Regions from separate parts of the Massilia paldalensis genome, predicted to be linked through region 2. Evidence: predicted binding sites of a transcription regulator. Region 2 holds the regulator's gene; the other holds the start of a gene.
The links. Region 2 encodes sigma-54, which starts transcription at its own class of promoters, with help from an activator protein. Its sites were predicted from a motif close to TGGCANGNAANCTGCTTT; they were not measured.
Positions count from the first base shown of each region.

Region 1: ACI1V7_RS03120 (flavin monoamine oxidase family protein) is a predicted target of sigma-54. The motif match lies at 2,159-2,176, and genes of this name have one in related genera.

Region 1 covers NZ_JBJCIU010000001.1:683,476-687,922, forward strand. The annotation lists gene ACI1V7_RS03110 (RidA family protein) at 1-94, opposite strand, end outside; gene ACI1V7_RS03115 (c-type cytochrome) at 110-532, opposite strand; gene ACI1V7_RS03120 (flavin monoamine oxidase family protein) at 529-2,109, opposite strand; gene ACI1V7_RS03125 (hypothetical protein) at 2,484-3,266, opposite strand; gene ACI1V7_RS03130 (phasin family protein) at 3,474-4,097, shown strand; gene ACI1V7_RS03135 (acyltransferase family protein) at 4,128-4,447, opposite strand, start outside.
Region 2 covers NZ_JBJCIU010000003.1:833,151-837,597, forward strand. The annotation lists gene lptC (LPS export ABC transporter periplasmic protein LptC) at 1-197, shown strand, start outside; gene lptA (lipopolysaccharide transport periplasmic protein LptA) at 221-826, shown strand; gene lptB (LPS export ABC transporter ATP-binding protein) at 826-1,620, shown strand; gene ACI1V7_RS18455 (RNA polymerase factor sigma-54) at 1,623-3,107, shown strand; gene hpf (ribosome hibernation-promoting factor, HPF/YfiA family) at 3,226-3,588, shown strand; gene ACI1V7_RS18465 (enoyl-CoA hydratase/isomerase family protein) at 3,733-4,447, shown strand, end outside.

The DNA.
Region 1 (4,447 bases), on a different contig from region 2:
GGCGCACGATGTCCTGGGCGCCGGCGGTCAGGGGCAGGATGGCGGACAGCAGCAGCACGGTGGACGACAGCAGCGCGATCGATGGCTTCTTCATGGGTTCTCTCTGTGGTTAGTGTTTGTTGCCGAAACGGCTGCTGGTGGCGGGCCCCACGCCCAGGGCGGTGCGCTGGGCGCCCACTTCCTGTTCGGTGATGGCGGGCGCATTGTTGCCCCAGTTGCTGCGCACGTAGGTCAGTACCTGGGCGATGTCGCCGTCGTTCAGGCTGCCCGAGAAATCGGGCATGCCGCCGCGGCCCTTGAGCAGCACGGTGGCCACGTCGACGGGCGCGCCCTGCACGAAGGCATTGCCCGCCAGTGCGGGAAAGGCGCCCGGGATGCCCTTGCCGTTGGCCTGGTGGCAGGCCGCGCAGTTCTTGGCGAACAGGGTCTTGCCGTCCATCGTGTCGGCCCCGGCGGGGGCGCTGGCGAGCAGCGCGGCCGTGCCGAGCAAGGCTGCATGGATGACGTGTGCGAGGTGCGTGCTGAAGGTCATGCGTTGGCTTTCCTGTGGAGTTGTTCGATCTGCTGCCAGGCCGATTCGATGGCGCCGGCCTGCCACCCGGTCAGGTAGCTCAGGTGTTCGCCGGCCAGCATGACCCGGCCTTCGCCGGCCAGCAGCGTCGGGTAGGCCTTCTCGCGGCCGGCCTCGTCCCATTCGGCCCAGCCACCCAGGTTGTACTGGACGCGGTGCCAGGCGACGGAGAAGGCGTTTTCGTAGGCGTCGCGGTAGGCCGGGAAGATCTTCTCGCCGGCGGCGACGGCGAATTCGGCGCGCTCCGCGGGGGACAGGGCGCTGACCTCGATCGCATCGAGCGCATAGTGGTAGTAGCCCAGCACCACGCCCTTCTTCGTCTGCCAGCCGGACGAGGGCAGGGAGATCGTGTTGATACCCTTCATGTCGGTGAGCACGTGGCCGCCGTAGATCTGGTCGTCCTCTTCCCAGAAGCGGCGCTTCATCTGCAGGCCGATCTTGCCGACCGGCGCATACGACACCGACTTCATCGCGGCCTTGAAGTTGTCCGAGAAATCGCTGTCGACGGTGCGCAGCACGGACAGCGGCATCGCGCACAGGCACCAGTCGGCCTTCACCTGCGACAGCTTGCCGCTCTTGACGTCCTTGACGGCGATGGTCACGCCGTCCGGCGACTGGCGGATCGACTGCACCTCGGTGCCGTAGCGGATCTTCTTGCCCAGGCGCTTGGCGAAGCCCTGCGCGATCCGGTCCATGCCGCCGACGGGCTGGAACATGGTCGCGTGCATGGGGAATTCCTGCACCGCGCTGTAGACCTTGCCGACCTTGGACGCGAGCAGCTCGTGGAAGCCGAGCGGATCGGACGGCTTGCCGGGATTCAGGCCTGCACCCGGCGGCACCGCCCAGCCACGGCCGTTGCGCCCGCGGTAGACGAGGTCCGTCTTGCGCAGCGCGCCCTCGTGCTCCAGGTAGTCGAGCAGCAGGCGCTGGTCGTCCGGCGTGAGGCTGGCGTCGAGCCTCTTGGCCTGGACCGACTTGGCCAGCAGCTCGGCCACGTGGCCGCGCATGTCGGCCTTGACCTGGGCGGCGCGCAGGCGCTGCTTCGACAGCGGGCCCGCATCTTCCATGTAGACCCAGGCGTGGTCGTTGTCGTTGACCATGACCTCGAGCGGGATGTCGAACTGGCGCGTGTAGTACAGCGTCGACTGGTGGTCGAGGGGAATGCGCCACGGGCCGTGGTTGATGTAGTTGCCTTCGTCGAAGCGGCAGGTCTGCATCTCGCCGCCCAGCTCCTGCAGGCTGAACCCCTTGCGCGCCGTCTGGCAGCGGCCGCCGGCGAAGCTGCGCGCTTCCAGCACCTCGACCTGGTAGCCGAGCTTCGCGAGTTCGTAGGCGGCCGTCATGCCGGCCAGGCCGGCGCCGAGCACCACGACCTTCTTGCCCTTGCCGCTGCCCGACAGGGCCGGCGGCGTCCCGGCGCGGGAGGCGATGCCCATGCCCCAGGCGTTCATCGTGTTGAGTAACAGGGCGGAACCGCCGACTGCGGCGGCCCGGTGGAGGAATTCGCGTCGCGTCAGCGACCTTGTCAAACGTTTCATCCGCACCTCGGCTGGTTATTGCAGGAACACTTCTTCTTCAGTTTGTGTTTCAGCAATAGCCGTGCCAGCAAGGCAGATTCCGGAGGATAAATCTACGTAGAAAATAAAGTGAGCTACGATCCGGACAGGATGTAAGTTCGTCGTAAGCACCTATTTTCAAATAATGTTTGTTTTGTGCCCCGCTGGAGGAACGTCGGTACGAGTGCGCAATGGAATCAGGTGCGTACTTTATTTATTGCAAATCAGACTTTGTTTTGCAGCGCACGAAAGACGCACCTGTAGCGGGTAAGCCCATGCGATCTCGATAGGGGAAAATGGCACGCCCGGCCCGCTTTGCGGCGCTGCACCATCATGGGCCGGGGCGCACTGGAAAGTTACAGGCGCATGACAGACTGCACCGCTGCGGCGGCTGGGGAAGCGCTGCGGCGGGCGGCGGAACGTTGCGGCGGGGCGCCGTCCTTGTCCAGCCAGTAGTTGAACTGGCCGAAGGTCGGCACGGCGTCGGGCGCGTGGCCGCGGTAGTAGTCGGCCAGCATCTGGCGGTAGGCGGCACGGCGCGAGAACTCCGGATGCGTGGCCGCGTAGCGCGCCACCGCGGCGCGGAAGGTCGCGCGCATGTCGGCATCCGTATTCAGTCCCGGATGGTCGCCCGACTTGCGCGGGCGCCCGCGCTTGACGCCGGCACTGACGCCGCGGGTCTTGCCGCGGGCGCCCGAGTTGCCGTAGTCGGGCAGCAGGGCATCCACGGTCTGGCCCCGTTCCCAGAAGCGGCGCAGGTAGCGCAGCACGCTGGGACGCGACACGCCGTACTCCTCGGCGCAGCGCGCCACCATGGCGGCGCGCTCGCGCGGCTGGTACAGGCCGGGCACCTGCGCCTGCAGGGCGCTGACGATGTCCCAGGCCTTGTTCTGCAGGTCGCGGTACTTCTGCGGCAGCAGCGGCGGCGGCGGCGGAGCGGCGTACGGGTCGTGCAGCAGCAGGCGCGCGCGACCCTCCTGCACGTCCTCGACCAGCGTGGCCAGGGGATGGGTACGCGGCTGGCTATGGGCCAGGCCGAGCTCGAAGGTATAGGCCAGGGCGCGCGGGCGGTCGATCCACAACACCCGGATCGTACGCAGCGGACCGGCATACTGAATCACATCGTTAGGCAAAAACATGGGGGCTCCCGGACGAGTTCAGATACGGGTGCCGATGCAATTATCGCGCCAGCCTCGGCCGGACCCGGCGAATGGCAAGCCCGGCACGATTAGTCCAGATCAAGCGGCGAGGCCGGCGCAACCTTAGGCTGTGAGCTCCCGTGGCGCCTGCCATGCCGGCGCCACGGTCCGACAACCCATGGACAATTCACACCGAGGAGGCACCGCATGTATCCGTATCCGTTCGCGCAGTCCGTGAGCCCGGCCGTCCGCACCCACCTGGACGCCCAGACCGCCTTCATGAACGACATCTCGAAATCCTTTTTCAACTCCTTCCAGCAGATGGTCAGCCTGAACATCCAGCTGGCCCAGACCATGCTGGAAGAAACGACGCTGGCCGGCCAGAAGGTCCTGAGCGCCGACCACCAGGGCGAATTGCTGAGCGCCGCCGCCGCGCGCACCCAGCCGGCCGCCGACAAGCTGCGGGCCTACCAGCAGCACATCTCGCGCCTGGCCGCCGACGCCCAGGTGGACCTGGCGCGCGTGGCCGAGCAGCACGTGCAGAACACGACCCGCACGGCGCGCGCCCTGGCCGACGAGGTCGCCCGCACGGCCAGCGAGGAGACCGAACGCGGCCTGCGCAGCCAGCAGGAGGCGCTGCGCCAGTTCAGCGACCCGTTCGAGCGCGACGGCAGCGCCGCCGCCCTGCAGTCGGAGGGCGAACGCGCGGTCCAAGCGGCCCAGCACTCGTCCTCGTCCCCGGCCATGTCCTCCTCTCCGGCGGCGTCCTCGTCCTCGTCCTTGTCCTCGTCCGGCACCCAGCAGCCGCAGCGCACGACCGCGACGCACTGATTCGTCCGCGCGCCCGCGCCGCCCGCAGGTTCACGCGGCGTCCGCCACCGGCACGGCCCGCTGTGCGGTGCGCGGCGGAACAGCGCCGAGGCCGAACAGCGGGCGCAGCACGGCCACCCGGCGCACCAGCTCGAAGCCGGCAAAGGACAGCACCGCCGTCAGCACGACCAGCACGATGGCCTCCACGCCGGCTACGAGGTGCAGGGGCTTGAACGCATGGGCCAGCGTCACGATCAGGGTCTGGTGCAGGATGTAGACGGGAAACACGGCCTCCGTCAGGTAGCGCCGCGCCGGGCCGTCGTGGTCCAGGTGGCGGCGCGCGAAGCCGCACACGGCGAGGATGGCGGACC
Region 2 (4,447 bases):
CCGGCCAGCCGCTGCACATCCAGACCACGGCGATGACGTTCCTGCCGGACGAAGAGATCGCGAAGACCGACAAGCCGGTCAAGATGACGCTCGGCGGCGCGACGATCGATTCGATCGGCGCCACGGTCAACAACGCGACCCAGCAGGCCCAGCTCGGCCGGGGACGCACCGTCTATCCGCCGCGCCAGCCGCGCTGAAGCCCATTCACCTGAGGACAACCATGAACAAACTACTCGCCGCCGCCATCTGCCTGCTGGTGCCGCTGGCCGCCTCGGCCGAGAAGGCGGACGCGCTCAAGCCGATCACGATCGACTACAAGGACGCCCACGTCGACCAGGTCACGCAGAACTATGTCGCCACCGGCGACGTCGTCATCACGCGCGGCACCATGGTGCTGAAGTCGGACCGCGCCGAGGTCAAGGAAGCGCCGGACGGCTACCGCACCTTCATCCTGACCGCCGCGGCGGGCAAGGTGGCCACCTTCCGCCAGAAGCGCGACGGCGGCCCCGACCTGTGGGCCGAGGGCCAGGCCCAGCGCATCGAATACGACGAGCGCGCCGACCTGATCAAGCTGTTCTCCAAGGCCGAGATCCGCCAGCTCGAAGGCAAGAAGGTCACGCAGGAAATGGATAGCCCGTTCATCTCGTACGACAGCCGCAGGGAAGTGCTGGTGGGCCGCAACGATCCGAGCGGCGCCGACGTGCAGGGCAAGGGCCGCGGCAGCATCACGCTGGCGCCGCGCCGTAACCAGGCAGCCGCGGCGCCCGCCGCCGCCACGCCGGCCGCAGCGCCCGCGGCGAATGTCCCGGCCACGGAGAAGAAGTGATGGAGACGAGCACGGAAAACGCGGCCGTCGCCGGCAATAGCAGTACCGGCGCCGGCGGCAGCACCCTCGTCGTCAAGGGCCTGCAGAAGAGCTACGGCAAGCGCCTCGTCGTGCGCGACGTGTCGCTGCAGGTCGCCTGCGGCGAAGTGGTCGGCCTGCTGGGGCCCAACGGCGCGGGCAAGACGACCTCGTTCTACATGATCGTGGGCCTGGTGCCGTCCGATGCCGGCACCATCGACATCAACGGCGACGACGTCTCGAGCCTGCCGATCCACCGCCGCGCGCTGCTGGGCCTGTCGTACCTGCCGCAGGAAGCGTCGGTGTTCCGCAAGCTGACGGTCGAGGAAAACATCCGCGCCGTGCTGGAACTGCAGCGCGAGAACGGCAAGGCGCTGAGCAAGCAGCGCATCGCCGAGCGCCTCGACGAGCTGCTGAGCGAGCTGCAGATCGAGAAGCTGCGCGAGAGCCCGGCGCTGTCGCTGTCCGGCGGCGAGCGCCGCCGCGTGGAGATCGCGCGCGCGCTGGCGACCAACCCGCGCTTCGTGCTGCTGGACGAGCCGTTCGCCGGCGTCGACCCGATCGCCGTGATCGAGATCCAGCGCATCGTGCGCTTCCTGAAGGAGCGCGGGATCGGCGTGCTGATCACCGACCACAACGTGCGCGAGACGCTCGGCATCTGCGACCGCGCCTACATCATCAACCAGGGCGCAGTGCTCGCATCCGGCCGCCCCGACGACATCATCGCCAACGAATCCGTACGCCGCGTCTATCTGGGTGAACACTTCCGAATGTAGGTATGAAACAGACGCTGCAACTCAAGACTTCACAGCACCTTGCGCTCACGCCGCAGCTGCAGCAATCGATCCGCCTGCTGCAGTTGTCCACGCTGGAGCTGCACCAGGAGATCGAGCAGGTCCTGAGCGACAACCCGCTGCTGGAACGGCTCGACGATCCGCTCGACCGTTCCGTGCGCCTGCTGGCCGACGGCGCCATCAACAGCGCGCCGGCGCCGGCCGAGGCCCCCGCGCAGCAGGGCAGCGGCGAGGAAAACAAGGCCGCCGGCAGCGAAGGTGAAGGCGAGGGCGGCGGCAGCGACGATGCGCACGGCGGCGACGGCGATGCCGACTGGGGCGAGGGCCGCAGCGGCAACAGCGGCAGCGGCGCCGACGACGAGGATGGCCGCCCGCAGCTGGAAGCCAGTCCCGTCACGCTGCGCGAGCACCTGATGGAGCAGGTGCGCCTGTCGTGCTGCGCGCCGCGCGACTGCGCGCTGGTCGAGCTGGTGGTCGATGCGCTGGACGACAACGGCTACCTGGAAGAATCGCTGGACGACATCCACGCGCGCCTGCCGGAAGAGCTGGAGATCGATTTCGACGAGCTGCGCACGGCGCTCTCCCTCGTGCAGAGCCTGGAGCCTGCCGGCGTGGGCGCGCGCAGCGCGGCCGAGTGCCTGGCGCTGCAGATCCGGCGCATGCCGAACGTGCCCCTGGTGACGCGCCGCATGGCGCTGACCATCGTCGAAAAATACCTGACCTGGTTCGCCCAGCGCGAATTCAACAAGCTCAAGAAGGCGCTCGACTGCGACGACGAAGACCTGCGCGAGGCGCAGAGCGTGATCCGCCAGTGCAACCCGCATCCGGGCGCCGCGTTCGCATCGGACGTCTCCGACTTCGTCGTGCCGGACGTGATCGTGCGCCGCGCCAAGGATGGCTGGAGCGTGCAATTGAATCCCGAGGTCATGCCGCGCCTGCGCGTGAACAGCCTGTATGCGCAGGCCCTCAAGGGCGGCAAGTCCGAGACGCAACTGAATGCGCAGCTGCAGGAAGCGAAGTGGCTCATCAAGAACATGCGCCAGCGCTTCGACACGATCCTGCGCGTGGCCCAGGCCATCGTCGAGCGCCAGCGCAATTTTTTCTCCCATGGCGCCGTTGCCATGCGGCCCCTTGTTTTGCGCGAGATAGCTGATACACTAGGTCTACACGAGAGCACAATTTCTCGAGTCACAACTCAGAAATACATGCTGACCCCGCACGGCATGTTCGAGTTGAAGTATTTCTTCGGGAGCCATGTTGCCACCGAGGCGGGAGGAGAAGCATCCTCGACGGCAATCCGGGCTCTCATCGTGCAACTCACAGGAGCAGAAGACCCCAAGAACCCTTTATCCGACAGCAAGATCGCGGACATGTTGGGGGAGCAGGGAATGGTCATCGCGCGGCGCACCGTCGCCAAGTACCGAGAAGCCTTGAAGATCCCGCCCGTCAGCCTCCGCAAATCCTTGTAGCAAGTACTTGTCGTCGTTGGACGAGTCCTTGCGGCCAGTTCGTGTCAAAACGTTGCCACCTGCGCATGAAGCGCGGATGCGCGCGTGGTTGTGGCAGCGCCTCTTCAAAGGAGTGTGTATGAATCTCACCATCAGCGGACATCACCTCGATGTTACCCCGGCCATCCGAGAGTACGTACAGAACAAGCTCGAACGCATTACCCGCCATTTCGATCAAGTGATCGATACCCACGTCATCCTCTGCATCGACAACCTCACCGAGAAGGCCAAACGCCAGAAGGCGGAGATCAACTTGCGCGTCGCCGGCAAGATCCTCCATGTCGCCAGTGCCGCGCACGACTTGTATGCCGCGATCGACATGTTGATGGACCGGCTCGACCGCCAGGTCTTGAAGTACAAGCAGATGATGCAGGACTTCACGCACACGTCACCGAAACGCCTGCCCGACGCGGGCGACGACGCCGAGCCGGCCACGGCTTGATTCCATAACGGCAACGTGAACAAAGGGCGCATCGGCGCCCTTTTTGCTTTGACGGGCGCGCGCATGGCGTGGCGCGCAGGGCGGGCGGCAAGCCGTCCACCCTGCCGCTAGAATAAGGGTCTGATTAGTCGAATAACGAGACACATGACCGAATACGTACTGACCCGCGTCGCCAATGGCACCGGCATCATCACGCTGGACCGCCCCAAAGCCCTGAACTCGCTGTCGCTCGACATGGTGCGCGCGCTGGCGCAGGCCCTGCAGGCCTGGCGCGACGATGCCTCCGTCCACGCCGTCGTCATCCGCAGCAGCAGCGAGAAGGCGCTGTGCGCCGGCGGCGACATCCGGTTCTTCCACGAGGTCGGCCGCGCGACGCCGATGGGCGGCAGCGCGCTGCTCGAGGATTTCTTCACCGAGGAATACGCGCTCAACCACCTGATCCACTTCTATCCGAAGCCCTACGTCGCGCTGATGGACGGCGTCGTGATGGGCGGCGGCATGGGTATCGCCCAGGGCGGTCCCGGCTGCGGCCTGCGCATCGTGACGGAACGGACGAAGATGGCCATGCCCGAGGTGAACATCGGCCTGTTCCCGGACGTGGGCGGCAGCCACTTCCTGTCGCACGCGCCGGGCCGCCTGGGCCACTACCTGGGCCTGACCGGCGCCACCGTCGGCGCCGCCGATGGCCTCTACCTGGGCCTGGCCGACCTGTTCGTGCCGGGCGAGCGCATGGGCGAACTGCTCGCGCTCGTCGAGGCCACGCCGGGCGCGGCGCTGGCCGACGCGATCCGCGCCTTCGCCGCGCCGTTCGCGGATGGGGCGGGCGCCAGCGAACTGCAGGCGCAGCGCGAACGCATCG